Regions from separate parts of the Kytococcus schroeteri genome, predicted to be linked through region 3. Evidence: riboswitches for the same ligand, from Rfam matches in the RefSeq annotation. Region 3 holds a riboswitch; each other region holds the start of a gene.
What was found. Region 3 has a riboswitch for S-adenosylmethionine ahead of ACFFHC_RS06745 (methionine ABC transporter ATP-binding protein). Riboswitches for the same ligand answer to the same signal wherever they lie in the genome.
Positions count from the first base shown of each region.

Region 1: another riboswitch for S-adenosylmethionine. It lies ahead of metB (cystathionine gamma-synthase); the one in region 3 lies ahead of ACFFHC_RS06745 (methionine ABC transporter ATP-binding protein).
Region 2: another riboswitch for S-adenosylmethionine. It lies ahead of ACFFHC_RS05480 (O-acetylhomoserine aminocarboxypropyltransferase/cysteine synthase family protein); the one in region 3 lies ahead of ACFFHC_RS06745 (methionine ABC transporter ATP-binding protein).

Region 1 covers NZ_JBHLVH010000027.1:63,324-73,351, forward strand. The annotation lists gene ACFFHC_RS10570 (acetyl-CoA C-acetyltransferase) at 1-773, opposite strand, end outside; gene ACFFHC_RS10575 (TetR/AcrR family transcriptional regulator) at 910-1,593, shown strand; gene ACFFHC_RS10580 (acyl-CoA dehydrogenase family protein) at 1,590-3,608, shown strand; gene ACFFHC_RS10585 (sulfite exporter TauE/SafE family protein) at 3,613-4,428, opposite strand; gene rocD (ornithine--oxo-acid transaminase) at 4,524-5,777, opposite strand; gene ACFFHC_RS10595 (YoaK family protein) at 5,893-6,654, shown strand; tRNA gene ACFFHC_RS10600 (tRNA-Tyr) at 6,735-6,817, opposite strand; gene ACFFHC_RS10605 (YajQ family cyclic di-GMP-binding protein) at 6,910-7,413, shown strand; SAM riboswitch class I at 7,606-7,724, shown strand; gene metB (cystathionine gamma-synthase) at 7,822-9,006, shown strand; gene metH (methionine synthase) at 9,003-10,028, shown strand, end outside.
Region 2 covers NZ_JBHLVH010000012.1:53,941-63,968, reverse strand. The annotation lists gene trhA (PAQR family membrane homeostasis protein TrhA) at 1-673, opposite strand, end outside; gene ACFFHC_RS05505 (alpha/beta fold hydrolase) at 670-1,380, opposite strand; gene ACFFHC_RS05500 (hypothetical protein) at 1,439-1,687, opposite strand; gene ACFFHC_RS05495 (hypothetical protein) at 1,970-2,293, opposite strand; gene ACFFHC_RS05490 (5'-methylthioadenosine/adenosylhomocysteine nucleosidase) at 2,363-3,061, opposite strand; gene ACFFHC_RS05485 (homoserine O-acetyltransferase family protein) at 3,130-4,203, opposite strand; gene ACFFHC_RS05480 (O-acetylhomoserine aminocarboxypropyltransferase/cysteine synthase family protein) at 4,230-5,630, opposite strand; SAM riboswitch class I at 5,881-5,981, opposite strand; gene ACFFHC_RS05475 (aminotransferase class IV) at 6,084-6,803, shown strand; gene ACFFHC_RS05470 (chorismate-binding protein) at 6,800-8,878, shown strand; gene ACFFHC_RS05465 (alanine racemase) at 8,909-10,027, opposite strand.
Region 3 covers NZ_JBHLVH010000013.1:214,805-224,832, reverse strand. The annotation lists gene ACFFHC_RS06765 (TlpA family protein disulfide reductase) at 7-1,071, shown strand; gene ACFFHC_RS06760 (MetQ/NlpA family ABC transporter substrate-binding protein) at 1,088-1,930, opposite strand; gene ACFFHC_RS06755 (MetQ/NlpA family ABC transporter substrate-binding protein) at 1,993-2,844, opposite strand; gene ACFFHC_RS06750 (methionine ABC transporter permease) at 2,963-3,616, opposite strand; gene ACFFHC_RS06745 (methionine ABC transporter ATP-binding protein) at 3,613-4,572, opposite strand; SAM riboswitch class I at 4,791-4,882, opposite strand; gene ACFFHC_RS06740 (hypothetical protein) at 5,054-5,944, shown strand; gene ACFFHC_RS06735 (TetR/AcrR family transcriptional regulator) at 6,085-6,666, shown strand; gene betT (choline BCCT transporter BetT) at 6,673-8,742, opposite strand; gene betA (choline dehydrogenase) at 8,739-10,028, opposite strand, start outside.

The DNA.
Region 1 (10,028 bases), on a different contig from region 3:
CCGGCCCAGCCGTCCTTGCCGAAGACGACCTTGAGGCCGGCGAGCTTCTCCTCGGAGGTGTCGGGACGGAGGAACTCGTCCCGGGTCAGGCCGAGGAAGGGGGTGACGAGGTCGTCGAAGAAGCCCTCGTCCCAGGCGGCCGCCAGGCGGTGGTGGCTGCGGGCGGCCAGCGCGTCCTGGGCCTCGCGGGAGATCCTCCACTCGGCAGCCGTGCGGGCCATGTGCTCCCCCATCGACAGACCGGTGCGGGGCTCGGCGTTCTGCGGGGCCTCGGGCGCGAGGTCACCGGGGCGGATGCGGGCGAGGGCCCGGAGGCGGGCCGGGGCGGACCTGGCGCGCGAGGCCTCCAGCAGCGCGCGGCGCAGCCCGTCACCGAGGGCCAGCGGCGCGTCCGAGGCCGTGTCGACCCCGGCCCCGATGCCGGCCTCGACCTGCCCGAGGGCGATCTTGTTGGCCACCTGGACGACGGTCTCCAGCCCCGTCCCACAGGCCTGCTGCAGGTCGTAGGCAGGGGTGCGAGCGTCCAGCGCGGAGCCGAGGACGGCCTCACGCGTGAGGTTGAAGTCGCGGGCGTGCTTGAGCACGGCACCGGCCGCCACCTCGCCCAGGCGCTCGCCCTGCAGCCCGTGGCGGGCGACGAGGCCGTCCAGGGTGGCGGTGAGCATGTCCTGGTTGGAGGCCTGCGCGTAGCGGCCGCCGGCCCTGGCGAAGGGGATGCGGTTGGCGCCCACCACCAGGGCGCTGCGGGGGCGGGGGGAACGCGGGTCGGCCATGGAGCCCTCCTGGGTGCGGACCGCGGGGTCCGTCTCGGTCTGGCGGGGTCCGGGGCCGTGGCACCGGGTGGAGCCGGCCCCGAAGTTACAGGTACGCAGTGTTCCACATACTGTCGATCCGGTCTACAGTGTGGCCATGGATCCCGTGCAGCAGATCGCAGGCCGCCGCGTGGACGGGCGCACGACCCGCTGGGAGGCGCACCGGGCCCGCCGCCGCGCCGAGCTCACGCAAGCAGCCCTGCGCGCCCTGCGCAAGCACGGCCCCGGCATCGGCATGGAGGAGATCGCCGCCGAGGCCGGCACCTCCCGCACGGTGCTCTACCGCCACCTGGGCGACCGCGCCGGCGCCTGGCGCGCCGTCATCGAGTCCGTGGACGCCAACATCTGGGGCGACCTGGCCCGCGCCAGCGAGAAGACCGCGCAGACCACGCCCCGCACCGTCATCGCCGCCGTCACCGACTCCTACCTGGCCCTCGTGGAGCGCGACCCGGAGATCTACCGCTTCGTGGTGACCCGCCCGCTCAACGACACCGACGGGGAGGACCCCGTGGCCGGCATGACCAACCGGATGGGCGAGCGCCTCACCCCCGTGCTGGAGCACCTGTTGCGCACCGCCGCCCGCACCGGCAGCGAGCCCGCCGCCGGCACCGCCGAGGCCGCCCGCACCCTGGCCCACGGGCTCGTGGGGTGCGTCCGCTTCATCGCCGAGGACTGGGTGGCCCGGGGCGACGACCGCCCGCCGCGCTCCCAGCTGGTGCAGGAGGTGGCCGAGCTCTACGGCGCCCGGTTCGACGCCCTCGCCGCGGAGACCACCCGATGACCCGCCCGGCACCCGACCCCGTGCACGACGGCCCCGCGACGACGGCGGACGAGCTCCGCACGGCGCTGGGCGCCCTGCTCGACGGCCCGTGGGCCGACGTGCGCCGGCGCCTGCGCGAGGGGGTGGACGCCGCCGACGTCCTGCTGGACCCGCAGGCCACCCTCGAGGAGCAGCGCGCCACCACCACCGCCGCCCTGCTGCAGCTCACGCGGCAGGGCCTGGTGGGGCTGCGTGCCCCCGGGCCCGACGCCGGACCGGCGGACGTCGGCGGCACCGTTGCCGCCTTCGAGACCGTGGCCGCCCTGGACCTCTCGCTCGCGGTGAAGATGGGCGTGCAGTTCGGGCTGTTCGGCGGGGCCATCGCCAACCTCGGGTCCGACGCCCAGCACGCCACGTGGCTGCCCGCCGCCTCCGCCGGGGAGCTGCTCGGCTGCTTCGCGATGACGGAGGTGGGCCACGGCTCGGACGTGCAGTCGCTGGAGACCACGGCCACCTACGACGCGGCGGCCGGCGAGTTCGTGGTGCACTCACCCACCCGCTCGGCCACCAAGACCTACATCGGCAACGCCGCCCGCGACGGGCGCATGGCCGTGGTCTTCGCCCAGCTGGTGACGCCGGACGACTCCTCCCTGCCCGAGGGGGTGGACGCCGAGGAGCCGACGCACCGGGGCATCCACGCCCTCGTGGTGCCGATCCGCGACGCGGCCGGTGCGCCCCTGCCGGGCGTGACCATCGGCGACAACGGGGCCAAGGGCGGGCTGCCGGGCGTGGACAACGGCACCCTGCGCTTCGACTCCGTGCGCGTGCCCCGGGAGAACCTGCTGGACCGGTTCGGCGCCGTGGACGCCGCGGGACGCTACTCCTCCCCCATCGACTCCCCCGGGCGCCGTTTCTTCACGATGCTGGGCACCCTGGTCCGGGGCCGGGTCTCGGTGGGCGGGGGCGCCAGCGCCGCGGCCCGCTCCGCGCTGACCATCGCCACCCGCTACGCCGACCGGCGCACGCAGTTCGCCGGCCCCGACGGGGAGGTGACCCTGCTGGACTACCGCGCCCACCAGCGGCGGCTGCTTCCCGCCATCGCCCGCAGCTACGCGCTGCAGTTCGCGCAGAACGAGCTGGTGGACACCCTCCACGCGGTGCAGCGGACCAGCCCGCTGGAGCGCGACGAGCGGGCCCAGCGCGCCCTGGAGTCCCACGCCGCAGGGCTCAAGGCCCTGCAGACCGAGGAGGCCAACCGGGTGCTGCAGACCTGCCGCGAGGCGTGCGGCGGGGCGGGCTACATGGCGACCTCCGGCATCACGCAGCGTCGCCACGACGCCGACGTGTTCGCCACCTTCGAGGGCGACAACACGGTGCTGCTGCAGCTGGTGGCCAAGGGCCTGCTCACCAACTACGGCAAGGCGCTCGGCTCGCTCAACATGACCGGGATGCTGCGCTACGGGGCCACGCAGTTCTCCGGCGTGGTGGTGGAGCGCACCGCGGCCAAGGGCTTCGTGAACCGGATGGTGGAGCTGGCTCGGCGGCGAGACATCGAGGACGTGGTGATGGACCGCGCCTGGCAGGTGGAGTGCTTCCAGTACCGCGAGCAGCACACCCTGGAGACGGCGGCGGCCCGGATGCGCCGGTCGCGCAGGGGCAGCGAGGCCGAGCAGTTCGCCGCGTTCAACGACGTGCAGGACCACCTGCTGCTGGCCGCCCGCGCGCACATCGACCGGGTGGTGCTGGACGCCTTCGCCGAGGTGGTGCAGGGCGTCCGGGATCCCGACCTGGCCACGTTGCTGGACCAGGTGTGCGACCTCTACGCGCTGAGCGTCATCGAGGAGAACGCGGCCTGGTTCCTGGAGCACGAGCACCTGCGCGGGGCCAAGTCCAAGGCGGTGACGGCCACGGTCAACGCCCTGTGCGCGCAGCTGCGGCCGGTGGCGGGCGTGCTGGTGGACGCCTTCGGCATCCCGGACGCCTGGCTGGCCAGCAGCCTGCTCGACGGGCAGGACGACGCCGGCCTCACCGCCTGAGGGGTCAGCCCAGCGCGGTCTGCACCAGGGTCAGCACGGCCACGGCCACGAGGAGCAGGGCGAACGCGCTCTGCAGCCGGTGGGCGGGCACGGCCTGGCCGATGCGGCCGCCGACGAGGCTCGCCGCCATCGCGACGCCGGCGAAGGTGAGGGTCAGCGGCCAGTCGAGCTGCAACCCGCTGCCGGCCCGCACCCCCAGGGCCACGGTGGCGCTGAGGATCATCACGAGCAGCGAGGTGCCCACCGCGCGCCGCATCGGCAGGCCGAGCACGAGCGTGAGGGCAGGGACCACGGCGAACCCGCCGCCCACCCCGAAGAAGCCGGTGAGGAACCCGACCGCACTGGCCGCCAGCAGCACCGGCAGCACCCGCGAGGGGTCCACGCGGAACGGTCGCAGCGTGAGCAGGGGCGGCACGGCCTCGAGGTCATCGGCGTCCGCGCGGCGGGCCCCGGAGCGGGCCCTGCGCCACATGGTGCGGGCCACGAACAGCAGGAGCAGCCCGAACGCGGTCATGAGCACCGCCTCAGGCACCCGTTGGGAGGCCACGGAGCCGCCGGCCGCGCCTGCGGCTCCCAGGAGCCCGAAGACCATTCCCTCACCCCAGGCGACGCGCCCGGCGCGCCCGTGCTGGAGCACGCCCACCACGCTCGTGAGGCCGACGACCACGAGCGACGTGGTGGACGCCTCGAGCGGGGACTGGCCCACCAGGTAGATGAGCGCCGGGACGGCGATGATGGCCCCGCCACCACCGAGGGAGCCCATGAGCAGCCCCACGAGGACGCCGACGAGGACGGGGACCAGCAGGCTCGCGGACAGCACGTCCCGATGGTAGGGCTCCCTCCCGACCCCCGGACACGCCGATGGGGCCGCTCCGCTGCTGCGGAACGGCCCCCATCGTCACGGGGTGCGCCGGATCAGGCGTCGGCGCCCAGGGCCTTGCGCACGGCCTCGACGATGGCGTCGATGTCCTCGGCCGTCGCGGTCAGCGGCGGGGCCAGGCGGATGGTGGAGCCGTGGGTGTCCTTGGCCAGCACGCCGTTCTCCATGAGCTTCTCGCAGGCCTCGCGACCGGTCATCAGCTCGGGGTCGATGTCCAGACCGGCCCACAGGCCGCGGGTCCGCACGGCCACCAGGCCCTTGCCCACCAGGGCCTCCAGACCCTCGGCCAGCTGCTTGCCGCGCTCGGCGGCGGCCTTCTGGTGCTCGCCGGTGGCCAGCATCTTGACCACCTGGTGGCCGACGGCGCAGGCCAGCGGGTTGCCACCGAAGGTGGAGCCGTGGGTGCCCTTGGTGATGACGCCCATGACGTCCTCATTGGCCACGACCGCGGACACCGGCACGATGCCGCCGCCCAGGGCCTTGCCCAGGGTGTACATGTCGGCCTCGACGCCCTCGTACTGGGAGGCCAGCGTGGTGCCGGTGCGGCCCAGGCCGGACTGGATCTCGTCGCAGATCATGAGCACGTTGTTCTCGCGGGTGATCTCGCGGACCTCGGCCAGGTAGCCCTCCGGCGGGATCACGACGCCGCCCTCGCCCTGGATGGGCTCGAGCAGCACGGCGACGGTGTCCGGGGTGATGGCCTCGCGCACGGCCTGCGCGTTGCCGTACTCCACGACGGAGAAGCCGGGCGCGTACGGGCCGAAGCCGGCGCGGGCCTCCTCGTCGGTGGAGAAGCTGATGATGGTGGTGGTGCGGCCGTGGAAGTTGCCGTCCATCACGATGATGTGCTGCTTGCCGTTCTCGACGCCCTTGACGTCGGCGCCCCACTTGCGGGCGATCTTCAGGGCGGTCTCCACGGCCTCGGCGCCGGTGTTCATCGGCAGGACCATGTCCTTGCCGGTGAGGGCGGCCAGGTCGCGGGTGAACGGCCCCAGGCGGTCGGAGTGGAAGGCGCGGGAGGTGAGCGTCATCTTGTCCAGCTGCTCCTTGGCAGCGGCGATGAGCTCCTCGTTGCCGTGGCCGAAGTTCAGCGCGGAGTAGCCAGCCAGGGCGTCGATGTAGGTCTTGCCGGCGACGTCGGTGACCCGGGCGTTCTTGCCCTCGGCGAGGACGACGGGCAGCGGGCCGTAGTTGTGGGCCGCGTGCTCGTCCTCCATCTGGATGTACCAGCTGGGGTCGGTGGAGCTGTTCTCGGAGGGAAGGTCAACGGTCTTCACGGTCTCGGTCATGCCACCACGGTACGACCGGCGAGGTTCGCGCGGCCAATCCACCCGGGTCGTCGGGCCGCGACGTGACACGGGCCACAAGGGCGAGGGATCGGGACGGCGTTGCTACGGTCGCGCCGTGCACCCAGCCCTCGTCCGCGCCGTGACCCACCTGCGCCGGGTGGCCGGTCCGGACCGCACCGCGGCCGACAACCGCCACCTCGCCGCCGGTCTGGCGTTCACCGCGGGCATGCTCAACTCGGTGGGCTTCCTGGCGGTGGCGGTCTACACCTCGCACATGACCGGGCTCACCGCCACCCTGGCCGACCAGTTGGTGCTCGGCGACCACCGCCTGGCCCTGCTCGCGGCCCTGGGCATCGCGTCCTTCGTGGTGGGTGCGGCCAGCTGCGCCCTGCTGTTCAATGCGTTGCGCCGCCGGCAGGTGGCCAGCCGGTTCGCGGTGGTGCTCGTGGTGGAGGCCCTGGCGATGCTGTTCGTGGGGCTGCTCGCCGACAGCGTCACCGCGTGGGGCCACGGCTGGGCGGCGGTGGCGGTGCTCTGCTGGACGATGGGCCTGCAGAACGCGCTGGTCACCAAGGTCACCGGGGCCACCATCCGCACCACGCACGTCACCGGGATGGTCACCGACCTCGGCATCGAGCTGGGCAAGTGGCTCTACCGCAACCCGCCCGGCGACCCCGACCCGGTGCGGGCCGACCGGCAGCGGATGGCGCTGCACGCCACCCTGGTCGGCGCCTTCGTGCTCGGGGGCGTGGCCGGGGCGCTGGCCGGGGTGGCCGTGGGCTACCGGGCGGTGGTGGTCCCCGCCGCACTGCTGCTGGTGCTGGCCCTGTTCCCCATCGTGGACGACCTGCGCGGCACCCGGCCCGGCCGCGTCTGAGCCGGCGGCCCACCCCTCGATCCGCGGGGGCCCGGGTACGGGACGACCCCCGAGGAACGGTTCCTCGGGGGTCGTGTGCGTGGCAGGTGCAGGATTCGAACCTGCGTAGGCTTTCGCCGACGGATTTACAGTCCGCTTCCATTGGCCGCTCGGACAACCTGCCAAACTGCGGGCTGGATACTAGCCGCCCTACCCTTGATCGGACAAACCGAGCCGCCCCGGGGCGGCTCCACCCCCTCGATGACAGGAGCACCCATGGCCAGTGAGTCCTCGTTCGACGTCGTGAGCAAGGTCGACCGCCAGGAGGTGGACAACGCCGTCAACCAGGCCGCCAAGGAGATCGGCACCCGCTACGACTTCCGCAACGTGGGCGCCGAGGTGGTGCTCAAGGGCGACGCCCTGACCCTGCGCGCCAACACCGCCGAGCGCTGCCTGGCCGTGCTCGACGTGCTGCAGACCAAGCTGGTCAAGCGCGGGGTGAGCCTGAAGTCCGTGGACTTCGGCGACGACGCCGAGCCCAAGCCGTCCGGCAAGGAGTACCGCCTGGAGGGGGTGCTCAAGGAGGGCCTGAGCCAGGAGGTCGCCAAGAAGATCTCCAAGCAGATCCGCGACGAGTTCGGCAAGAGCGTCAAGGCCGTCATCCAGGGCGACGAGGTGCGCGTGAGCTCCAAGAGCCGCGACGACCTTCAGGCCGTGCAGCGCGCGCTCAAGGCCAACGACGACATCGACGCCGCGCTGACCTTCACCAACTACCGCTGACGCGGCACGACGCGGGCCTCGCGGGCCCGGCGTCCCCCGCGCGAGGGCGGGTCCACCACGGTGGGCCCGCCCTCGCGCGTACCCGGACCCGGTACCCGGACCCGGTGCCCTGACCCCGGCCGGACGTGACACCCGCCACCCTGCACCCCGAGCGCGTGGGCGGGCGCCGGACGTGTTGTACCGTGCTGCGCACATCCATCACGACCGGCTGAGGGATCAGGACCGATGACGCCGGGGCAACCGCCTCGTGGGCGACCACGAGGAACGGTGCCACCTCCTGCGGGGAGCCTCGGCTCGCCGGAAGATGGGACCGACGGGCGAGCTCCTCCCCGCGGGTCTTCCTCCGGCACACCGTCGCACCCCGAGAGATGGTCACCGCGGTGCCGGACCCCTGAGGAAGGCCCCAGCATGAGCACGCTCACCCGCACCTCCCTCTCCCGCACCACCCGCGCGCTGCGCACCGGCATCGACACCGACCCGGCGCACGGCGCGGTGATCCCCCCGCTGCACCTCTCGAGCAACTTCGCCTTCGAGGGCCTCGGCCGGCCGCGCCGGTACGACTACACCCGCTCGGGCAATCCCACCCGCGACCTGCTCGCCGAGGCGCTCACCACCCTCGAGGGGGGCGCCGGCGCCGCGGTGACCTGCACCGGCATGGCTGCCGTCACCCTGGTGGCCACCGGCTTCGCCCGGCCCGGCCAGCGCGTGGTGATCCCGCACGACGCCTACGGCGGCACCTGGCGGCTGTTCGACGAGCTGCACCGCCGGGGCGTGCTCGAGGTGGTGGCCGTGGACCAGTCCGATGCCGCCGCCCTGGCCGAGGCCCTCGCCCCCGGCGCCGCCCTGGTGTGGGTGGAGACGCCCTCGAACCCGCTGCTGCGCGTCACCGACGTGCGCGCCGTGGCCGACGCCGCACACCGCGCCGGGGCCCTGGTGGCCGCGGACAACACCTTCTGCACCCCGCTGTGGCAGCAGCCGCTGGAGCTCGGCGCCGACCTGGTGGTGCACTCCACCACCAAGTACCTCAACGGCCACTCCGACGTGGTGGGCGGCGCGGTGGTGGCCGGCACCGACGAGCTGGCCGAGCAGCTGGCGTACTGGTCCAACGTGCTGGGCATCACCGGCGCGCCCTTCGACAGCTACCTGACCCTCCGCGGCCTGCGCACGCTGCCCACCCGCCTGCGCGCCCACGCCGAGGGGACCGCCGCCGTGCTGGACGCCCTGGTGGGCCACCCGGCCGTGGCCGCGGTGCACCACCCGGGCCTGCCCGACCACCCCGGTCACGCGGTGGCCGCTCGCCAGCAGCAGGGCTTCGGGGCGATGGTGAGCCTGGAGCTGGCCGGCGGGCGCGAGGCGGTGGCGCGCTTCCTCGACGGGCTGCAGTGCTTCACCCTCGCGGAGTCCCTCGGCGGCACCGAGTCGCTCGTGGCGCACCCGCCCACCATGACCCACGCCTCGATGACGCCCGAGGCGCGCGAGGTGGCCGGGATCGGCGAGGGGCTGCTGCGCCTCTCGGTGGGTCTGGAGGACCCGGCCGACCTAGCCGCCGACGTCGCCGCAGGGCTCGAGCGGGCCGGGGGTGGGTGTCGATGAGCGCCGCGCCCCTCGTCACCGCACCCACCGCCGGCACCGCCGCCGCCGAGCCCCTCGCCCCCTCCCCCGCGGCCGCGGCGCTGCACGCCGCCGCCCGCGAGCGCATCCTCGTGCTCGACGGCGCGTGGGGCTCGATGTTCCAGCGGATGGAGCTCACCGAGGCCGACTTCCACGCCGACGACACGCCCGACGACCGTGCGCTGGCCGGCAACTTCGACCTGCTCAACCTGGGCCGCCCCGACCTGGTGGCCGGCGTGCACCGCGCCTACCTGGAGGCCGGCGCGGACATCACCACCACCAACACCTTCAGCTCCACCGCCATCGGGCAGGCCGAGTACGGCTGCGAGCACCTGGTGGCCGCCCTCAACGAGGCCGCCGCCCGCACCGCCCGGCAGGTGGCCGACGCGGTGCAGGCCGCCGACGGACGTCCCCGCTGGGTGGCCGGTGCGGTGGGGCCCACCAACCGCACCGCCTCGCTCTCCCCGGACGTCGAACGCCCCGAGCTGCGCACCGTCACGCACGCCACCCTGCGCGCCGCCTACCGCGAGCAGGTGGCCGCCCTGGTGCGCGGCGGCGCCGACCTGGTGCTGGTGGAGACCGTCTTCGACACGCTCAACGCCAAGGCCGCCCTGCACGCCGTGGGCGACGTGGAGCGCGAGACCGGCCGCCGCATCCCGGTGATGCTCTCGGGCACCGTCACCGACGCCTCGGGCCGCACGCTCTCGGGCCAGACGCCCACCGCCTTCGCCATCAGCACCGAGCACGCCGACCTGCTCAGCCTGGGCCTCAACTGCGCCCTGGGCGCCGAGGCGCTGCGCCCCCACCTGCGCGAGCTCTCCGCCGCCACCCCGGCGCTTCTCTCGACGCACCCGAACGCCGGCCTGCCCAACGCCTTCGGGGAGTACGAGGAGACGCCCGAGCACATGGCCGCCGTGCTCGGCGACCTGGCTGCCGAGGGGGTGCTCAACATCGTGGGCGGGTGCTGCGGAACCACCCCGGAGCACGTGCGCGCCATCGCCGAG
Region 2 (10,028 bases), on a different contig from region 3:
CGTACGCCGCCACCATCGCCCAGTGCAGGGCCGCGGCCAGCACCACCAGCACGTGCCAGATCTCGTGGAAACCCACCACCCCTGGCCACGGGTTGGGCCGTTCGAGGATGAACACGACGAAGCCGAGGGAGTAGACCACCCCGCCGGCGGCCAGCAGCGCCAACATGCCGGCCGGGAGGGTGACGTCCCCGGCCACCAGGGCCACCGGCATCCACCCCAGCACGATGTAGAGCGTGTTGGTGACCTCCTTGGGCAGCCGGGGGTTCACCGCGCGCAGCACGATGCCGCCCACGGCGATCGCCCACACCGTGCCCAGCACCGCCCACCCCAGCGGCGTGCGCACGTCCACCAGCACCAACGGCGTCACCGTCCCGGCGATGAGGGCGAACACGGCCGTGTAGTCCAGGGTGCGCAGCACGGTGTCGCCCCGTTCCCCCAGGTCGAGACCGTGGTGCAGGGTGCTGGCCACGAACAGCAGGAGCAGGGTGGCGGAGTAGACGCCGGCACCGACGATGCGCCAGGGGTCACCGGTGGTGGCGGCCTGCGTGACGAGCACCGCGCCACCGAGCAGCGCGAAGCAGGAGCCCACCAGGTGGGAGAGGGTGTTGACCCGCTCGTCGGTGACGTGGACCGAGCCGTCCTTGCTGCGCTCCGGGAGGGGGCCGCTCCTCACGCGGTGAACTCCACCACCGCGTCGGCGTAGGCCTCGGGGGCCTCCAGCGCGGGGCGGCGGCCGGCGCCCGGGATCTCCTGCACGCGGCCGTCGGGCAGCAGCTCGGCCACCTGGCGGGCCATCGCCCTCCCCGCGCGGTCACCGGCGCCCACGAGCACGAGGGTGGGCTGCTGCACGGCCCGCAGGGTCTCGGTGAGGTCCAGCCCGGCGAGGGTGTCCAGGGTCTGCAGGGTGCGTTGGCGGTCGATGCCCTGGGCCACGAGCGCGTTGCGGGTCTGGGCCTGCAGGGCGAGCTTCTGCATGCGCACGGCCATCTTCGGCATCGAGACGAAGACGCCCGAGAGCACCAGTCGACGCACCTTCTCCGGGTGCTCGGCCGCCAGCGTGGCACCCACCATGCCGCCCACGTCCTGCCCCACCAGGTCGAACTGGCGCCAGGTCATGACGTCGCCGGTGTAGAGCACGGCCGAGGCGCAGGCGGAGAGGTCCAGCGGGCCCGCCGGGCGGTTGGGCTTGAGCGCGTCCACCCACGGCGCGGCCATGGGGCGCGAGGCCCCCACCCGGCTCACGACGTCCTGCCAGTCGATGGGGTTGGAGCCCAGCCCGTGCACCAGGGCCAGCGGGGTGGGGCCGGGCGTGGCCTCCTCGAGGCCGGAGAGGTCGTCCGGGACGGTCACGTCGGGCAGTTCAGGCAGGTCGTCGCTCACCCGCGCCACGCTACCCGGGCCGTCCTGCTGGCCGCGGAACCCCTCCGGCCCCGCGGGATCAGACGCCGCGGGCCGCGCGCCGCTCGGCGGAGCTCCCGCCGTAGCAGGTGGTGTCCGAGGGGATCTCCCCCGCGACCACGGCCGCCCACTTGCGGGTCAGGTAGGCACCGTCGTCCGCCACGGCGTCGCGGTAGCTCATGTAGTCCTTCTTGAAGGGCGTGCGCACGTGGTAGCTGCCGGACCCCATGTCGATCACGGTGACCAGCCGCCCGGAGGCCCGGTGGAAGAAGTCCTTGTGGTCGGTCATGCGCACCCCCCTCGTCCCACCCGATGCGGCGCAGCGACTCGGTGCGGGTCACGTAGTTCTGGGCCACCATGAGACGCACCGGCAGGCCGTTGAGCGCCTCGTCGTCCTCGCGCAGCGGCGGGAGGGTCCCCTCCACCATGCGCGGGTAGCGCAGGTCACCGGCCTCGTTCTGGGGCAGCCCCACCAGCGCCAGGCCCACGATGTCGACCTCCGGCGTGGCCCGCAGGTACTCCACGGCCCGGTGGATCTGCGTGGCGGCGGTGAAGACGTGGTCGTCGTCGGTCACCAGCGTGAACTCGGTGTCCACCATCGAGAGGGCGAGGTTGCGCCCCACGGGGACCCCGGAGTTGAACGGCAGAGGCACCACGTCCGCGCGGAGCGGATGAAGCGGCGGCAGGTGGCGGGCCGCATGAAGGTCTTCACGGCGATGGTGACGTGCTCGGCGGTGTCGGCTCGCTGCTCGGGGGTGGGCAGCCCGACGGTGCGGCGGTCGTGCCGGGCGGCCCGGGCGAGCTGGGCGGTGGCCAGGGCGGTGAAGGCGGCGCGCGCCGGGATGCCGGCCACGGGGTGGTCGAGGGCACGCCTGGCGCGCTGCTTCCAGGTCATGGGTCACCGTAGCGGCGCAACCAGGCGGGTCAGGTCGGGGCGACACCCGCGGCTGCCGGGCAGCGGACCTCAGGCCAGCTCGCGCACCACCTGCCGCACCAGCGCCTCCCCGCGGCGGGCGGCCATCTCCAGGAACGCCGGGAAGTCCTCCACCGCTCCCTCGTCGGCGCTGTCGCTGATGCTGCGCACCACGGCCCAGGGCAGCCCCATGCGTGCGCAGGCCTGGGCGGTGGCGGCACCCTCCATCTCGGCGGCCAGGGCGCCGAACACCTCGTGGATGCGGGCGCGCGCGGCCCCGCTGGCGACGAACTGGTCGCCCGAGGCCACCCGCCCGGTGTGGACCGCGGCGTCCTCGGCGATGGCGCGAGCGGCCCGTTCGCAAGCGGCGCGCAGCCGGTCGTCGGCCGACCAGGCCAGCGGCTCGCCGAGGAGCTCGCCGGGCCCGCGGCCCAGCGGGGTGACGTCCACGTCGTGCTGCACCACGTCATCGGCCACCACGAGGTCCCCGACGGCCACCCCCGGCGCGATGCCGCCGGCCACCCCGGTGAAGAGCACCGCCTCGGCCCCGGCGACCCGCAGGGCCGCGGCACCCAGGGCCCCGTTGACCTTGCCCACGCCGCACCGCGCCAGCACGAGGGGGATGCCGTCGAGCACGCCGCGGGTGACGGTCAGGCCGAGCACCACCTCCTCGTGGGCGTCCTCCAGCGCCGCCCGCAGCGCCACCACCTCGGCCTCGATGGCACCCAGCACTCCCAGCACGCGTGTCATGGCGCGCATCGTGGCACGGTCAGGCAGGTTGTCCACGACCCGGGCCGCGCACGCCCTGCCACCCTCGCTCAGGCCAGCACCGAGCCCAGCAGCCCCGCCACGGCCTCGGTCTCGGTGAGGAACCCGTCGTGGCCGCTGGCGGACTCCACCTGCAGGTAGCGGCCCCCGGCGAGCGCCGCCACCCGGCGCACCTCCTCGGGGCGCACCAGCCGGTCGCTGCTCACGCCCACCGCCGTCACCCGGGCGTGGACGGCGGCCAGGGCCGCCGGCACTCCCCCGCGCCCGCGCCCCACGTCGTGGCTCGCCATCGCGTCGATGAGGGCGAGGTACGCCCCGGCGTCGAAGCGCCGCACGAACGAGTCCCCGTGGTGGTCCAGCCAGGCCGTCACCGAGCCACCCGAGGCGCAGGTGCCCGGCGACCCCTCCCCGAAGCGCTCCTCGAGGCCGTCGGCGCTGCGGTAGGTGAGCATCGCCATCCGCCGGGCCAGGGCGAGCCCGGCCACCGGGCCCGCCCCCGACGGGTGGTCACCGCCCCGCCACGCCGGGTCGGCGGTCACCGCCTGCCGCTGCAGGGCCAGGCCGCCGCGCAGGTCCGCCGAGGCCACGGCCGGCGCGGCCACCACGCACAGGTGCCCCGCCTCCACCTCGCGCTGCAGGCCCCACTCCAGGGCGCGCATGCCACCGGCCGAGGCGCCGAGCACGTACCCCACCCGGCGCAGGCCCAGCGCGCGCACGGCGGCCACCTCCACGGCCACCTGGTCGCGCACCGTCACGGCCGGGAAGCGACTGCCCCACCGGCGCCCGTCCGGGGCGGGGCTCGCCGGGCCGGTGGTGCCGCTGCACCCGCCGAGCACGTCCGGCGCCACCACGTGCAGGCGCCGCGTGTCCAGGGGGCGCCCGGGCCCGATGAGGTCCGGCCACCACCCGCGCGGGCAGTGCGCCGGGCCACCGGGGCCGCCCACGTGGGAGTCGCCGGTCAGGGCGTGCAGCACCACCACCACGTTGGAGCCGTCGGGCGCCGCGGGGGCTCCCCAGGTGCGCAGCGACACCTCGGGGTCCAGCAGCGCACCACCCTCCAGGCGCACCGGCCCGGGGCGCACGACGCGGTGCCGCGGTGCAGGTGCCCCGGCGCCGGCGGACACCGCGCCACGCCTCGGGAGCGTGGCGGTCACCGCGCACCCCCGACAGCCACGGCCGCGAACCCCCGCTCGAGGTCGGCGCGCAGGTCGTCCACGTCCTCGATGCCGACGCTGAGCCGCACCAGCCCGGGGGTGACGCCGGCCGCGCGCTGGTCGGCCTCGGAGAGCTGGGCGTGCGTGGTGGATGCCGGGTGGATGACCAGCGAGCGCACGTCGCCGATGTTGGCCACGTGGCTGTGCAGGCGCAGGGCGGAGACGAAGGCGCGCCCCTCCTCGGCACCGCCGGCCAGCTCGAAGGAGACGACCGAGCCGGGACCGTCGGGCAGGTAGCGCGCCGACACCGCGTGGGAGGGGTGGTCCGGCAGCCCGGCCCAGTGGACGCGCTGCACCTGCGGGTGCTCGGCCAGCCAGTGCGCGAGGGTGCGCGCGTTGGACAGGTGGCGTTCCAGACGGAGCGTGAGCGTCTCCAGGCCCTGGGCGATGAGCCACGCGTTGAAGGGCGAGACCGAGGCCCCCAGGTCGCGCAGGAGCACCACGCGGGCCCGCAGCACGTAGGAGAGGTTCACCCCGAACACCCCGTCCGCGCCCAGGTCACGGCCGAAGACGATGCCGCCGTAGGTCTCGTCCGGCTCGGTGAAGTGCGGGAAGCGGTCGCCATGGGCCGTGTAGTCGAAGCGCCCGGCATCGACGATGGCACCGGCCACCGCGGTGCCGTGCCCGCCGAGGAACTTGGTGGCCGAGTAGACCACCACGTCGGCCCCGTGCTCGATGGGGCGCAGCAGCGCCGGGGTGGCGATGGTGTTGTCCACCACCAGCGGCACGCCCACCTCGTGCGCCACCTCCGCCACGGCGGCGATGTCGAGCACGGTGCCCGAGGGGTTGGAGACGGTCTCGCCGAAGAACGCCTTGGTGGCGTCGGTGGCCGCGGCGCGCCAGGCGGCGGGGTCGGCCGGGTCCACGAAGGTGACGTCGATGCCCAGGCGCTTGAGGGTGACGGCGAAGAGGTTCTGCGTGCCGCCGTAGAGGTGGGACGAGGCCACCACGTGGTCGCCGGCGTCGCACAGGTTGAGCAGCGCCAGGGTGGTGGCGGACTGGCCGGAGGAGAGCAGCAGGGCGCCCACCCCACCGTCCAGGGCGGCCAGGCGGTCCTCCACCACCTGCGTCGTGGGGTTGTTGAGGCGCGTGTAGATGGGGCCCAGCTCGGCCAGGGCGAACCGGTTGGCGGCCTGGTCGGCATCGGCGAAGACGTAGCTGGTGGTCTGGTGGAGCGGCAGCACGCGGGATCCGGTGTCGGAGTCGGGCACCTGGCCGGCGTGGACGGCGCGGGTGGCCAGGCCCCACGTGGTGGGGTCCAGGGCCTCGGCGGAGGGGGCGTCGGCGGTGGCGCGGGTGGTCGGGGTGGTCTCGGTGGCGGTGGTGGGCTGGGTCATGGCGTCTCCTGGGTACGGGGGACCGCCCCGGCGCGAGGGCGCATCGGGGTGCGGTCAGCCGGCCACCCGATGGGGCGGCGGCGGGGAAAGGGGGTCGTCAGCCTCAGGACGAGGCTCGGCGCAGGGGGCTCAGGCGGCCCGCTGCGCCGCCGGCATTCGCCGCGACGCCCAGGAGGTGCCCGACATCGAGGTGCGGGCGGCGCCACTCAGGCGGGGGTGAGGGGAGGTGCGGTGCTGCATCTCGAACTCCTTCGCATCGTTCGTGGCAGTGGCACCCGTGGTCGGACCTGTCGGTCCGCCGGGTTGCCGCGGCGTCGTGGAGCCACGTCTCTCGGCCGCTCTGGATGAGGTGTCCACGACCGTAGGCCACGGACCCGGTGACCGCAAACCCCTGTGACCGATGCCGCACAATGAGCGGCCGTGCGAGTGATGCCCGGAGAGCGGAGGAGGAGCGTGGAGGCCGCAGCAGCACCCGAGCCGGTGGTGGTGACCTCGTGGCGCCACGTGGACGGCTGGTGGCCGGGGCGCCTGCACCACCTGGAGCGCACCGTGGCCGCGGCCGCGCGCACCTGGCCGGGCGTGCCGGACTGGGCCGAGAAGGTGGTGGCCGCCACCCACGAGATGCCGGCCGAGCTGGCCGAGGGCGAGTGGTTCCCCCGGCTGGAGGTGCGCACCACCGGGGTGACCGTGCTGCTGCGCCCCGCGCCGCCGCGTCGTCCCGCATCGAGGCTGTGGACCCTCCCGGGAGCCGACCCGCGCACCGCTCCCGAGGTCAAGGGGCCGGACCTGGCGGTGCTCGCCGACGCACGCCGCACCGCCCTGGGGCGCGGCGCCGACGACGCCGTGCTGCTCTCGTCCGCCGGCCACGTGCTGGAGGCGGCCCACGGCACCCTGGCCTGGTGGGAGGGCGAGGTGCTCACCACTCCCCCGGCCGCCGGGCGGCTGCCGTCGGTCACCGAGCTCCGGCTGCGCGAGCTGGCCGCCCGCCGCGGGGTGCGCACCGCCAGCGCGCACCGCACGCCGCAGGAGCTGGCCGGCCACGAGCTCTGGCTGCTCAGCGCACTGCACGGCATCAGCGGGGTGACGGCCTGGGAGCACGGCGGGCGGCCACTGGTGCTCGCCGCCCCGGGACGCGCCCTGGCGTGGAACACCGCCCTCGACGAGGTGCCGTGACCGCTTCGCTCCCGCCGCGCCCGCTGCATGCCCTGCTCGTGGACAACCACGACTCCTACACCCACGTGCTGGCGCACCTGCTGACGGCGGCGCTCGGCCGCGAGCCGCTGGTGCTGGCGCACGACGACCCCGGCATCCGCACCGCGGTGCGCGCGGTGGACTGCCTGGTCATCTCCCCCGGGCCGGGCCACCCCGCCCGCCCCGAGGACGTGCGCCTGGCGGCCTGGGCGCTGGAGCACTCCGGCCTGCCGACGCTGGGGGTGTGCCTGGGCCACCAGCTGATGGTGGTGGCCACCGGCGGGCGGGTGGAGCCGGCCCCGGCCCCGCAGCACGGGCTGGTGGACGCCCTGGAGCACCACGGCACGGGGTTGGCGGCGCACCTGCCACCGGCCACCGAGGTGGTGCGCTACCACTCGCTGGCGGCCGTCGAGCCCCTGCCCGCGGGGTGGGTGGTGGACGCCCGCACCCCCGACGGCGTGGTGCAGCTGGCCCACCACACGCAGCGGCCGTGGTGGGGCGTGCAGTTCCACCCCGAGTCGGTGGGCACGCCGCACGGGCTGGCGGTGGTGCAGGCCTTCGCCGATGCGGTGCGCGCGGCGGCCCCGCGGCCGTGGACCCTCGTGGCCAGGCCGGTGCCCGGGCTCGAGCGGGTGGGCGCCGAGGTGGTGCACGCACGCTGGGCGGCCCGGGTGGCCGGCGGGGCCGGGACCGCACCGCCGGCCGGGTCGGGGCCGGTGCCCGACCCGGCCGGCCCCTCCTCGTGGTGGTTGGACAGCGCCCGCACGGGCGAGGGCGGGGGCCGGTTCACGATGCTCGGCACCCCCACCGGACCCCATGCGGTGGTGCTGCGCCCCTCGGCCGCACAGGACCCCTTCGCCGTGCTGGAGCACGCCCTGGCCGCGCGCCCGACCCCGCACCGGCAGGATCTGCCCTTCGACCTGCAGGGCGGCTTCGTGGGCTGGCTGGGCTACGAGGCACGGCGCTGGACCGACACCCGCTCGGACGCGCCCCCGGTGGTCCCCGCGGCCACGCCCGAGGCGGTGTGGATGTCAGCCGACCGGTACGCGGTGCTCGACCACGCCACCGGGGACGGGTGGGTGGTGGCCCACTGCCCCGACGAGCCGGCCGCCGTGACCGCTGCAGAGGCCTGGGCCGCCTCCACGCAGCGGGCCCTGCTCGGCGAGGGCGAACCCGGCGCGGACACGGGCCCAGGACCGGACCCGCTGCTCCTGCCCCGGCCAGCGGGCACACCACTGGTGGCCGACGTGGAGGGCTCCCTGCTCGTGGACGCCGCCACCTACGCCGAGCACGTGGAGACCGCCCGCCGGTGGTTGCGCGAGGGCGAGTCCTACGAGCTGTGCCTCACCACGGCCGTGGACGCCCCCTTCACCGGGGAGGTGCTGCCGACCTACCTGCGCCAGCGGCGCACCAACCCGGCGCCCTTCGCCGCCCTGCTGCAGGACGGCGGCACCGCCGTGCTGTGCTCCAGCCCGGAGCGCTTCCTGCACGTGGACGCCCACGGCTCGGTGGAGACCCGCCCCATCAAGGGCACCGCGGCCCGCAGCGAAGACCCGGCCGAGGACGCTGCCCGCGCCGCCGCCCTGGCCACGGACCCCAAGACCCGCGCCGAGAACCTCATGGTCGTGGACCTGCTGCGCAACGACCTGGCGCGCGTCTGCCGGCCGGGCACGGTCCGGGTGCCCCGCCTCATGGCGGTGGAGACCCACGCGACGGTGCACCAGCTGGTCACGACGGTGACCGGGCGCCTGCGCGAGGGGGCCGGGGTGGTGGACCTGCTGCGCGCGGCCTTCCCCGGCGGCTCGATGACGGGAGCCCCCAAGGCCCGCTCCACCGACCTGCTCGACCGCCTCGAGGGCCGACCGCGCGGGGTCTACGCCGGCACGCTCGGCTACCTGTCGGCCACCGGGACGGCCGACCTGGCCATCGTCATCCGCACCGCCGTCGTGCACGGCGGACGCGTCACGGTGGGGGCCGGCGGGGCCGTGGTGCTGGCCTCGGACCCGCGGGCGGAGTACGAGGAGATGCTCACCAAGGCCCGTTCCGCCTGCCGGTGACCCGGCGGAGCCGACGCCGAGTCCCGCCCCTCAGCTGTTGCGTCCCCGCGCCGCGACGGGCCACCGCTCGGTGACCACACCGTCGTCGGCCACGAGCAGCTCCTCGGCCAGGTTGACCGCGTTGCACACGTGGTTGGGCACCACGCGCACCACGCTGCCCCGCGGCGGCAGCGGCTCGCCGTCCGGCAGCACCGCCACCGCGTGGTGCTCGCTGAGCACCTCGATGCGCGCACCCGGGTGGTCCAGCAACCGCCCGAAGCCGGTGGCCCAGCCGGCCCGGTCCGCACCGAGGGCCTTGCTCCCGGCGTCCAGGACGAGGCGCCCACCGGCGTGCGAGACCACCGTGGAGTGCACGGTGAGCGCGATGTCCTGGGGCGCACACGTGCCCAGCTCCCACTGCTGCGCGTCGCCGAACACGTAGACGCCCGGGCGCAACTCGTCGAAACCGGCCTCCTCCAGGGCCACCGAGGGGGTGGACCCGCCGGAGACGTGCGGGGTCAGCACCCCGGCGGCGCGCAGGCCGCGGGCGGCCTCGGCCACCGCGTCGGCCTCCTGGCGCACCACCTCCCGCCGGCCCGCGGGCGTGTAGCTGTGTCCGGGGAAGGTGAACAGGCCGCGCACCACGAACCCGGTCTCGATGCCGGCACGCGCCACCGCGCGGGCCTCCTGCGGGGCGCACCCGCTGCGGTGGTGGCCGCTGTCCACCTCCACCACGAGCTCCGGCAGGGCCACCGGCCCCGCGGCGGGCTCCCGGGTGCGCCCCCGCGGTACCTGCCACAGCTCGGCCAGGTGCTGCACACCTTCCACGGAGTCCACGCCCACCGCCAGCCGCACCCGGGTGGCCAGCTCCGCGGCACGCCGCGCCTGGTCGGACGTCCACCACACCGGGTAGGCGATGAGCAGGTCGCCGCACCCGGCCTCGGCGAACGCCTCGGCCTCCCCCAGCGTGGCCACGGTGAGGCCCACCGCACCGGCTGCCAGCTGCAGGGCGGCCACCTGCGGGCACTTGTGGGTCTTGGCGTGGGGTCGCAGGGCCTGGCCGCGCTCGGCGGCCGTCGCGGCCATGCGGTCGACATTGGCCTGCAGTCGGGCGCGGTCCAGCACCACCCGCGGGGTGGGCGGCAGGTCGGTCAGGGGAGCGAGCGCCACG
Region 3 (10,028 bases):
TTCACCATGAGTGACGCGTCCCTCCTGCCCGATGCCGCCGCCGGGGCGGGCCTGCTGCTCGCCGCCGTCTACGGCACCAGCGGCCTGACCAAGCTCCGCGACGTCCAGAGCACCGAGAGCGCCTTCCACCAGCTGCGCCTGCCGCACTGGATGGTGCGGATGCAAGGCCCCCGCCTGCTCGGGCCGGGGGAGGTCGTCCTGGCCCTGGCCCTGCTGCTCCTCCCCTCCCCCTGGTACGGGGTGGCCGCCGTGGCCACGCTGCTGCTGGGGCTGCTCTACACGGTGCTCGTGGTGCGGGCCCTGGGCTTCGACGTCCCCGTCACGTGCGGGTGCTTCGGCAAGCTCGGCCAGGGCACCATCACGCGGGCCACGGTGGTGCGCAACCTCGTGCTCGTGGCCCTGGGGCTGGTGACCGTGGTGGACGCGTTCCGGGGCGGCAGCATCGTCGGCCGCCTGCTGGACGGGCCGTCGCTGTGGTGGTGGATCCCGGTGCTGGCCGCCGGCGTGGCCCTCACCTGGCTCATCGGCGGGGGTGCCGAGGGCACCGCCACTGCCGAGACCCGCCCGGCAGCGGCGGGCGCCCCCCACGATGCCGGCGCCGTGGTCACCACGGACGAGGTCGAGGAGCTCGACTACGTGCGCACCCCCATCCCCTTCGTCCAGGTGACGGGCGACGACGGCCCGCTGCGGCTGCGCGAGATCTCCCAGAGGAAGGCCTGGCTCGTGCTCTGGGTGAGCCTGGGGTGCGGCAGCTGCATGGAGGCTCTGGCTCGCGCCGAGGAGTTCGCCCGGGAGTTCGAGCACGTGGGGGTGCTCGTGGTCACCACCACGCCGAGCGCCCCGGACGACCCGCTGCGCCCGTCGGGTGTGACGGTCGGCTACGACGAGGGCCAGCAGATGCGCCTCATGTTCGCCCTGCAGGCCACGCCCTCGGCGTTGCTGCTGGGTGCCGACGGCCTGATGGCCGGTGGCCCGGTGGCCGGGGGTGTCGCAGTGACCACCTTCATCGAGGACGTGGCGACCGAACTGCGGGAGGCCGCCGGCGGGGCGCAGGACCCCGCCGACGGCTGAGCCTCCCGCGCGGGGCTCACTCGGCCGGGATGACCGTGCCGGCGTACTTGTCCTTGATGAACTTCTTGGTCTCGTCGCTGCGCAACAGCTCGGCCAGCTTCGTGAGCTGCTCGTTCTCCGCGTCCTCGCTGCGCACCACGAGCAGGTTGGCGTAGGGGTTGCCCTCCGCCTTCTCCAGGGCCAGCGAGTCGTCCACCGGGGAGAGGTCGGCCTCGATGGCGTAGTTGCCGTTGATGACGGCGGCGTCCACGTCACCGAGCGAGCGGGGCAGCTGCGCGGCCTCGAGCTCCACGACCTCCGGTCCGCCGTCCTTGACGTCGGCCACGGTGGGCGCGATGTCGCCGGTGTCCTCCAGCTCGAGCACGCCGTGCTCGGCGAGCAGCTTGAGCGCACGACCGGCGTTGGACGGGTCGTTGGGGATGGCCACCTTGCTGTCGCCGGAGAGCTCCTTGAGGTCCTTCACCGTCTCGGAGTAGACGCCCAGCGGCTCCAGGTGCACCGCGCCCAGGCTCACGAAGTCGTACCCGGCGGCCTTCTTCTGCTCGTCCAGGTAGGGCTGGTGCTGGAAGTAGTTGGCGTCCAGGTCACCGGCGTCCAGGGCCGCGTTGGGCTGCACGTAGTCGGTGAACTCCACGACCTCGATGTCCAGGCCGGCCTCCTGGGCCAGGTTCTCCTTGACGAAGGTGAGGATCTCGCCGTGCGGCACGGGGTTGACGCCGACCTTCAGCGTCTTGCTCTCCCCGCCGGAGGCGGAGCCGCCGGTGCTCTCGTCGCCGCCGCAGGCGGCCAGGGTGGCCGATGCGGTGAGGCCGGCGGCGAGGGCGAGGAGGGTGCGGCGGGTGGGACGGACGGTGCTCATGGGGATCTCCTGTGGGGTGGGATGGGGTGGGTGGGTGGACGGGGTGGGGCGGCGGGGTGGGGTCAGTCGACCTGCACGACGGTGCCGTGCCAGGTGGACTCGATGTACTCCCCCACCGCGTCGCCGTGCAGCACGTCGGCCAGGGCGGCCAGCTGCGGGTCGTCGGCACGGTCGGCGGTGGTCACGAGGTTGATGACGAAGCGCTCGTCGCGCGGGTCCTCCAGGGCGAGGGCGTCGTCGGTGTCCAGACCGTCCTGCACGGCGTAGTTGCCCGGCACGGCGCTCAGGGTGGCGTCGCCGACGGAGCGGGAGGTCTGGGCGGCCTCGACGGGCAGGAACTCCAGGTCCCTGGGGTTGGAGGTCACGTCCTCGGGCGTCGGCGGGAGGTCGCCGGTGTCCGCCAGCTCGATGAGTCCGGCCTCCTGCAGCAGCCACAGGCCGCGGGCCCCGTTGGTGGGGTCGTTGGGGATGGCCACGCGGGAACCCGGCGCCAGGTCCTCCAGGGAGTCGACCTCCTCGGAGTAGAGGCCGAGCGGCTGGTTGGAGATGGGCGCCACGACCTCGAAGTCGTACCCGGCGGCCTGCTCCTGGCTCTGCAGGAAGAGGCGGTGCTGGTAGTAGTTGGCGTCCACCGACCCCTCGTCGAGCGCCGCGTTGGGCTGCAGGTAGTCGGTGAACTCCACGACCTCCAGCTCGAAGCCGGCCTCGGCGTCCAGCTGCTCCTCGTCGACGTGGCGCAGGATGTCCGCGTGGGGCGTGGGGGTGGCCGCCACGCGCAGCACGGGACGTCCGTCCTCCTCGGCCCGGGTCTCCTCGGCGCCGCAGCCGGTGAGCGCGGGGGCGGCGAGAGCGAGGGCGGCCAGGCCCAGCGCGGTGCGTCGCCGGGCGGGGGTGGTGTGCGAGGTGGTGTGCACGGGGTCCTCCGGTCAGGTGGGTAGGGGGTGCCCTCACCACGACGCGCTGCGGCGTGGCGGGCTGTGAGGGGGTGCCGCGCGGCGCGCGGCGGCAGGGCCCGGTGACCCGGGCGGGCGCTCAGTGGCGGGTGATGCGGGCGGCGGTGTCGCCGAGGAACTGCACCAGCACCACCAGGGCCATGAGCACGGCCACGCAGGCCAGGGTCACGGTCATGTCGAACCGCTGGTAGCCGTAGCGGATGGCCAGGTCGCCCAGGCCCCCGCCGCCCACGGCGCCGGCCATGGCCGAGTAGCCGATGAGGGCCACGACGGTCACGGTGAGTCCGGCGATGAGGCCGGGCAGGGCCTCGGGCAGCAGCACCGACCGGATCACCTGGCCGCGAGTGGCCCCCATCGCGGTGGCGGCCTCCACCTTGCCGGGGTCGACCTCGCGCAGGGAGGTCTCCACGAGGCGCGCCAGGAAGGGGATGGCCCCGAGGGTCAGCGGCACGGCGGCGGCCGTGGGGCCGATGGTGGTGCCGGCCAGGCTCTTGGTGAGCGGGGCGATGAGCACCAGCAGGATGATGAACGGGATGGACCGGCCGGCGTTGACGACCGCGCCCACCACGGAGTTGAGCGCCCGGTGCGGGAAGAGCCCGCCGGGCGCGGTGGCCACGAGCAGCACGCCCAGCGGGATGCCGAGCAGCAGGGCGATGGCCGAGGACAGGCCCACCATGTAGAGGGTGTCCCAGGTGCCGTCGATGAGTTCCTCGATGAGGCGGTCGCGGGTCATGCCGGGATCTCCTGTCGGTGGGTGGAGGGCTGGGTGACGAGCAGGTCGAGGGTGCCGACGCGGGCGCCGTGCACGTTCTCCACGCGGGCGGCGGCCACCTGCACCTCGGCGCCGGTGGCGCGCAGCTCGGCGATGACGGCGTTCTCGTCCTGGGTGGCCAGGTCGACGGTCACGATGCGGGAGCAGGCCGGGAGGTCGGCGGCGTCCAGGGCGCGCACGGGGCGCGGCACGAGCTGGGAGGCCAGGGCGCTGCCGCGGGTGGCGGCCACCTCGGCCAGCGAGCCGGACTCCACCACGTGGCCGTCGGCCAGCAGGGTGACGCCGTCGGCCACGCGGGTGACCACGTCCATCTCGTGGGTGATGAGAACGGTGGTCAGCCCGAGGTCCGCGGTGAGCTCGCGCAGCAGGTCCAGGACGCTGCTGGTGGTCTCGGGGTCCAGGGCGCTGGTGGCCTCGTCGCAGAGCAGGACGCTGGGGTGGGTGACCAGGGCCCGCGCGATGGCCACGCGCTGCTTCTGGCCACCCGAGAGCTGGCGGGGGTGGGCCTTGGCCCGGCCGCCCAGGCCCACCCGCTCGAGCAGCTCGGCGGCACGGCGGGTGCGCTCGGCGCGGCCCACCCCGGCCAGTTCCAGCGGCAGCGCCACGTTCTGGGCGGCGGTGCGCGAGTCCAGCAGGTTGAAGTGCTGGAAGATCATGCCGATGTCGCGGCGTGCGGCGCGCACCTGTCCGCTGCTGAGGGCGGTGAGCTCCCGGCCGTCCACGGTGACGCGCCCGGAGGTGGGGCGCTCGAGCAGGTTGATGCATCGCACGAGGGTGGACTTGCCGGAGCCCGACGGCCCGACGATGCCGTGGACCTGGCCACGGCCGATGTGCAGGGAGACGTCCTCCAGGGCACGGACGGGCTCGCCCGCACCTCGCGGGAAATAGGTCTTGGACACATTGTCCAGGGTGATCATGAATGGTCCTTCCGGGCAGGACGAAATGGGCCCACGAATCACCGGGGAATGCAGTGGCAGACCCCTGGGTCCGTGGCGCGACGGCGTACAGGTGGTGGATGCGTGGGTTCTGAGGGCCCGACCGGTCCGGCTCGCTCACCTCACTCCGCGCGAAGCGGGTACGGGAGCGCCGGCCGCAGGGTCAGGACCTCGACGTCATACAGGTGCAGCTCATGGTTCCTCCATCGCATCTGGCGTTAGCACCCTCGCCCGCGACGGGGGGTTGCTGCGGTTTCAAAGAGCCAGATCTCTCCACCGCTCTGGATACAGTGCGCACAACCTACGACCCCGGTCTGAGATTTTCCAAATCGCCGGGCCGAACGTGGTGCGCCTCACGCCGGACGCCCCGTCCCTCGGTAGCGTGGGGCCCGGCACGGGGCGTCCGCCCCGCACACACCCGCCCGGCACGACCGGGCGCCGACACACGAGAGGGGTGACGCCGATGAAGACCTTCGGCAAGATCCTGTTCTTCCTGGGTGTCCTGTCCCTGGTCCTCGGCATCATCGGTGCCGTGCTAGCAGGCACGACCTTCAAGGAGGTCTCCGACTTCGTGGACCAGCAGCAGTCCATCGAGGGCTCCACCACCGTGAGCATGGACGAGGACGAGACCCGCATGCTCCTGGGCCCCGGCGCGGACAGCTCCGCGTGCACGGTCCAGGGCGCCACCCTGGGCGACCTTGCCCCGGGCACGAGCGCCGAGGTGAACAACGAGAACATCTTGGGCACCATCACCGCCGACACGGCCGGCGACGTCACCGTCACCTGCTCCGAGCCCGGCTACGCCCTGAGCGGCCCGGCCGACATGGGTGCATTCATGAAGCTCGGGCTGGGGTTGGCCGCCGCGATCTTCCTCATCCCGCTGGGCCTCCTGCTCATGCTGGTCGGCGGCCTGCTGTGGTTCTTCGGTCGCCGCAAGAACAAGCAGCAGCAGTACTCCAGCTACACCAACAGTGAGTACTCCGACCAGTACGCCCGGTCCACGCCGTACTCCCAGCGCAACGGCCAGGTTCCGCCCGCCCCAGCCTACGGCCAGGTGGGCACCAACGGCGCCCCGGGCTACCAGCCGGACGCCTACGGCCAGAACACCACCGGCCAGTCCGCTCCCCCGGCACCCGGATACGGCCTGAACCCGAGCTCCCAGCCCGAGTACGGCCAGTCCGCTCCCCCGGCGCCGGAGTACGGCCACCAGGCGCCCTCCACCGACGCCCCGGCGTCCGGTGGCGCCACGCCGGCCGGCCAGCAGGACTGGAACGGTTCCACCGGTTCCACGGGCCAGGACGACCAGTCCTGGAACCGCGGCGGCAGCACGCCGCCCCCGCCCCCCGGCGTCTGACCCGCGCCACGCCGCGAAGGCCCCCGGACCCCCTCGGTCCGGGGGCCTTCCTCGCGCCCGGGACATCCCTCCCGCACAGGCCGGCCCGCGCCGCCCCGGGCCCGGCTCGCACTCCCAACCCCACCCATTACGCTCTCGACATGACCGCCAAGACGCCTGTGCGTGAACGCCTGCTCGACGCGGCGACGCGCAAGCTGTTCGTCGACGGGGGCGCCACCACCCCCGTGACGGTGCTGCTCAAGGACGCCCACGCCTCGGCGGCCAGCCTCTACGTGCACTTCGGCAACAAGGACGGCCTGCTGGCCGCCGCCCTCGACCGCCGCCTGGAGATGTGGCCCCAGGCGTGGGACGAGCACTGGGACGCCACCTCGGACCCGGCGGCGCGGCTGCTCTCGCCGTTCACCGCCGCACAGGAGCTCCGGGACCGGCTGCCGGAGGAACGGTGGTGCGCCTTCCGCGCCACCACCGTGTGCTTCCCCGAGGCGGCCCCGGAGGTCGCTGCCGTGCTCACCCGGGAGCGCGAGTTGCTGCGCTCGCGCCTCCAGCAGGCCGCGGGTTCCCTCCTGCCGGCCGACCCGGGGGCGGCCGCCTCCCTCGCCCGCTCGATCGAGGTGATCTACGAGGGGTCGCTGGCCCTGATGCTCGACGGCACCGCCGACGACGCCCTCCGGGCAGGGCTGGAGGCCGCCCGCTCCCTGGTGCGGGCAGCCTCCGCGACCTGACCTGCGTCAGAGGACCGCGACCTGGACCTCCGTCCGGGCCGCCGCCCAGCGCTCGTAGTGGTCGAGCACGTCGTGGCACAGCGCGTCGGGCTCCGAGGTGAGGACGTCGTAGACCTCCCCGGTGGGCAGGGCCACCTCGAGCCGGGTGGTGGTGTCGTCGGCCTCGATGACGCCCGCGCCGTAGCTCGGCCGCGGCACCACCCGCACCTGCACCGGGTAGCGGAAGGGGTCCGCCGGCGCCGAGGGGGCCCCGGCGTCGGCCGGGGGCACGATGAGCACCGCCCGCCGCTTCACCCGGCCGCGCTCCAGCGGCTCGCTGGCCTCCACGTGGGCGTCCACGCCGCGGCGGCGCAGCTCGGTGGCCACCGACTCCAGGGCCGGGAGCACCACCTCCTCGAGCCGTTCGGTGGCCCGGGCCACGCTCACCGCCCCGAGGGTGGTGCCCAGGCGGGTGCGCCAGGAGCGTCCGTGCCCCTCGCCGCGGGCCAGCTGGCCGGTGAGCGAGGCACGGTGGGCGTCCACCCGCGCCCGCTCGGCCTCCAGCGCACGGTGCAGCCCCACCATCACCAGCACCATGACCGCCGCGAACGGCAGGCCCATGACGATGGTGGCGCTCTGCAGCGCCGGGATGCCGCCCACCACGAGCATCGCGATGGTGAGCACGCCGGTGGCCACGGCCCACCCGATGCGCAGGGCGGGGTGGGCGTCGGTCTCCGGGTCGGGCAGGTCGGAGCTGAGGTTGGCCATGACCAGCGCGCCGGAGTCGGCCGAGGTCACGTAGAACAGCAGGCCCACGAAGGTGGCCACGCCCACCAGCAGCATCGGCAGCGGGTGGTCCTGCAGCAGGGTGAAGAAGCCCTGCTCCGGGGAGTCCACGGCGAGCTCGCCGAACGCGGTGTCGCCACCCCGGATGCGCTGCACCGCGGAGTTCCCGAAGATCGACACCCACATGACGATGTAGGTGAACGGGATGGTGAGCGTGCCGAGCACGAACTGCCCGATGGTGCGGCCGCGCGAGATGCGGGCCAGGAACATGCCCACGAAGCTCGCCCAGGCCACCCACCACGCCCAGAAGAAGAGCGTCCAGGCGCTCATCCACTCCTCGGGGTGGTCGAAGGCCATCGTGTCCAGGGTGGTGCCCGGGAAGAGCGCCACGTAGTCGCCCACGTTCATGGCGACGGCGTTGAGCACGAAGGCGGTGTCGCCGGTGACCAGCACCCACAACGCCAGGGCCACGGCCAGCACCACGTTGAGCTGCGAGAGCAGCCGGATGCCGCGGTCCACGCCGGTGGTGGCCGAGACCGTCGCCACGGCCACGGCCAGCACCACCAGGCCCACCTGCTGGGCGATGCCCTGCCCGGTGCCGAACAGGATGTCGATGCCCACGTTGAGCATCACCACGCCGATGCCGAGCGAGGTGGCCACGCCGAAGATCGTGCCGAGCACGGTGGCGGTGTCCACCGCGTGCCCCACCGGCCCGCGGACGCGCTGCCCGATGAGGGGGTACAACGCCGAGCGGACGGCCAGCGGCAGCCCGCGGCGGTGCGCGAAGTACCCGAGCGCGATACCCATGAGCGTGTACATGCCCCACCCGGTGACGCCGTAGTGGAAGAGCGTCCACACGGTGGCCTCGCGGGCGGCGTCGAGGGTCTCCCCCTTGCCCTGCGGCGGCGCGAGGTACTGGCTGGCCGGTTCGGCGACGGCGAAGAACATGACGTCGGTGCCGATGCCGGCGGCGAACAGCATCGCGGCCCAGGCGAAGGTGGAGAACTCGGGGCGGTCGGTGTCGGCGCCCAGCCGGGTGCGCGAGTGGCGCACGCCGAGCACCACCACGAAGACCAGCACGGCGGTGGCCAGGGCGATGTAGAACCACCCGAACCAGGTGGCGATCCACGTGGTGAGGGCACCCAGCTGGGTGGCCGCCTGCTCGGGGGCCGCCAGGGCCCACCCGGCCACGAGCGCGGTGACCACGCCCGAGGCGACGAGCACGGGCCATACGACCCCGGCCCGGGCAGGGGCCTCGACCCCTGCCCGGTGGCCCTCCTGCCGCGGCCCGGCCGCGGTGGCCCCGCTCACCGGGTCTCCCCGGCCATGGCCTGCTCCGCGGTGGGCACCTCGTCCCGGGCGTCCCACGCGTCGTTGCGCGGGTCGCCCTGCGGGAAGAGCGGCATGCCGGCGTTGGCGCGGTAGACCGGCGGGTGCTCGGGGGCCAGCGGGGTGTTGCCGGCGATGAGGTCGGCGGCCTTCTCGGCCACCATCATCACCGGGGCGTAGATGTTGCCGTTGGTGATGGAGGGGAAGACCGAGGCGTCCACCACGCGCAGGCCCTCGGTGCCGTGCACCCGCATCGTGTCGGGGTCCACCACGCTCATGGCGTCGCGGCCCATCTTGGCCGTGCAGCTGGGGTGCAGGGCCGTCTCGGCGTCCTTGGCCACCCAGTCGAGGATCTCCTCGTCGGTCTCCACGGCCGGGCCGGGCGAGATCTCGCCACCGTCGAAGGGGGCGAAGGCCGGCTGCGCCAGGATGTGGCGGGCGGCACGAATGACCTCCACCCACTCGCGGCGGTCGTTCTCGGTGGAGAGGTAGTTGAACCGGATCGCGGGGTGCTCGAAGGGGTCGTTGCTGCGGATGCGCAGGTCGCCGCGCACGTCGGAGTTCATCGGGCCGATGTGCACCTGGTAGCCGTGGTCGCCGCCGGCAGCGGTGCCGTCGTAGCGCACCGCGATGGGCAGGAAGTGGAACATCAGGTTGGGGTAGTCCACGCGGTCGCTGGTCCGGATGAAGCCACCGGCCTCGAAGTGGTTGGTGGCGCCGGGGCCGCGGTTGCGGAAGAGCCACTCGGCACCGATGTAGGGCGCCTTCTTGAGGTCGAGCCAGGGCGCCATGGACACCGGCTGGGTGGCGGTGTGCTGCAGGTACACCTCGAGGTGGTCCTGCAGGTTCTCGCCCACGCCGGGCAGCTCCACGCGCGGGGTGACGCCGGCGGCCTGCAGGGTGGCGGGGTCACCCACGCCGGAGAGCTGCAGGGTCTGCGGGGAGTTGAACGCACCGCCGCAGAGGATGACCTCGCCGGCCTCCACCGAGTGCGGGGTGCGGCGCGGACCGCGGACGAAGTCCACACCGGTCACGCGGGTGCCCTCCCAGCGCAGCTGGGTGACGTGGCTCAGGGTGCGCACGTGCAGGTTCTTGCGCTTGCGGACGGGCCACAGGTAGGCACGGGAGGCCGAGAGGCGCGAGCCCTGGAAGACGTTGCGGTCGAACGGCGCGAAGCCCTCCTGGCGGTAGCCGTTCACGTCGTCGGTGGCCGGGTAGCCGGCCTGCTGGGTCGCCTCGAAGAAGGCCTGGAAGAGCGGGGAGCTGGC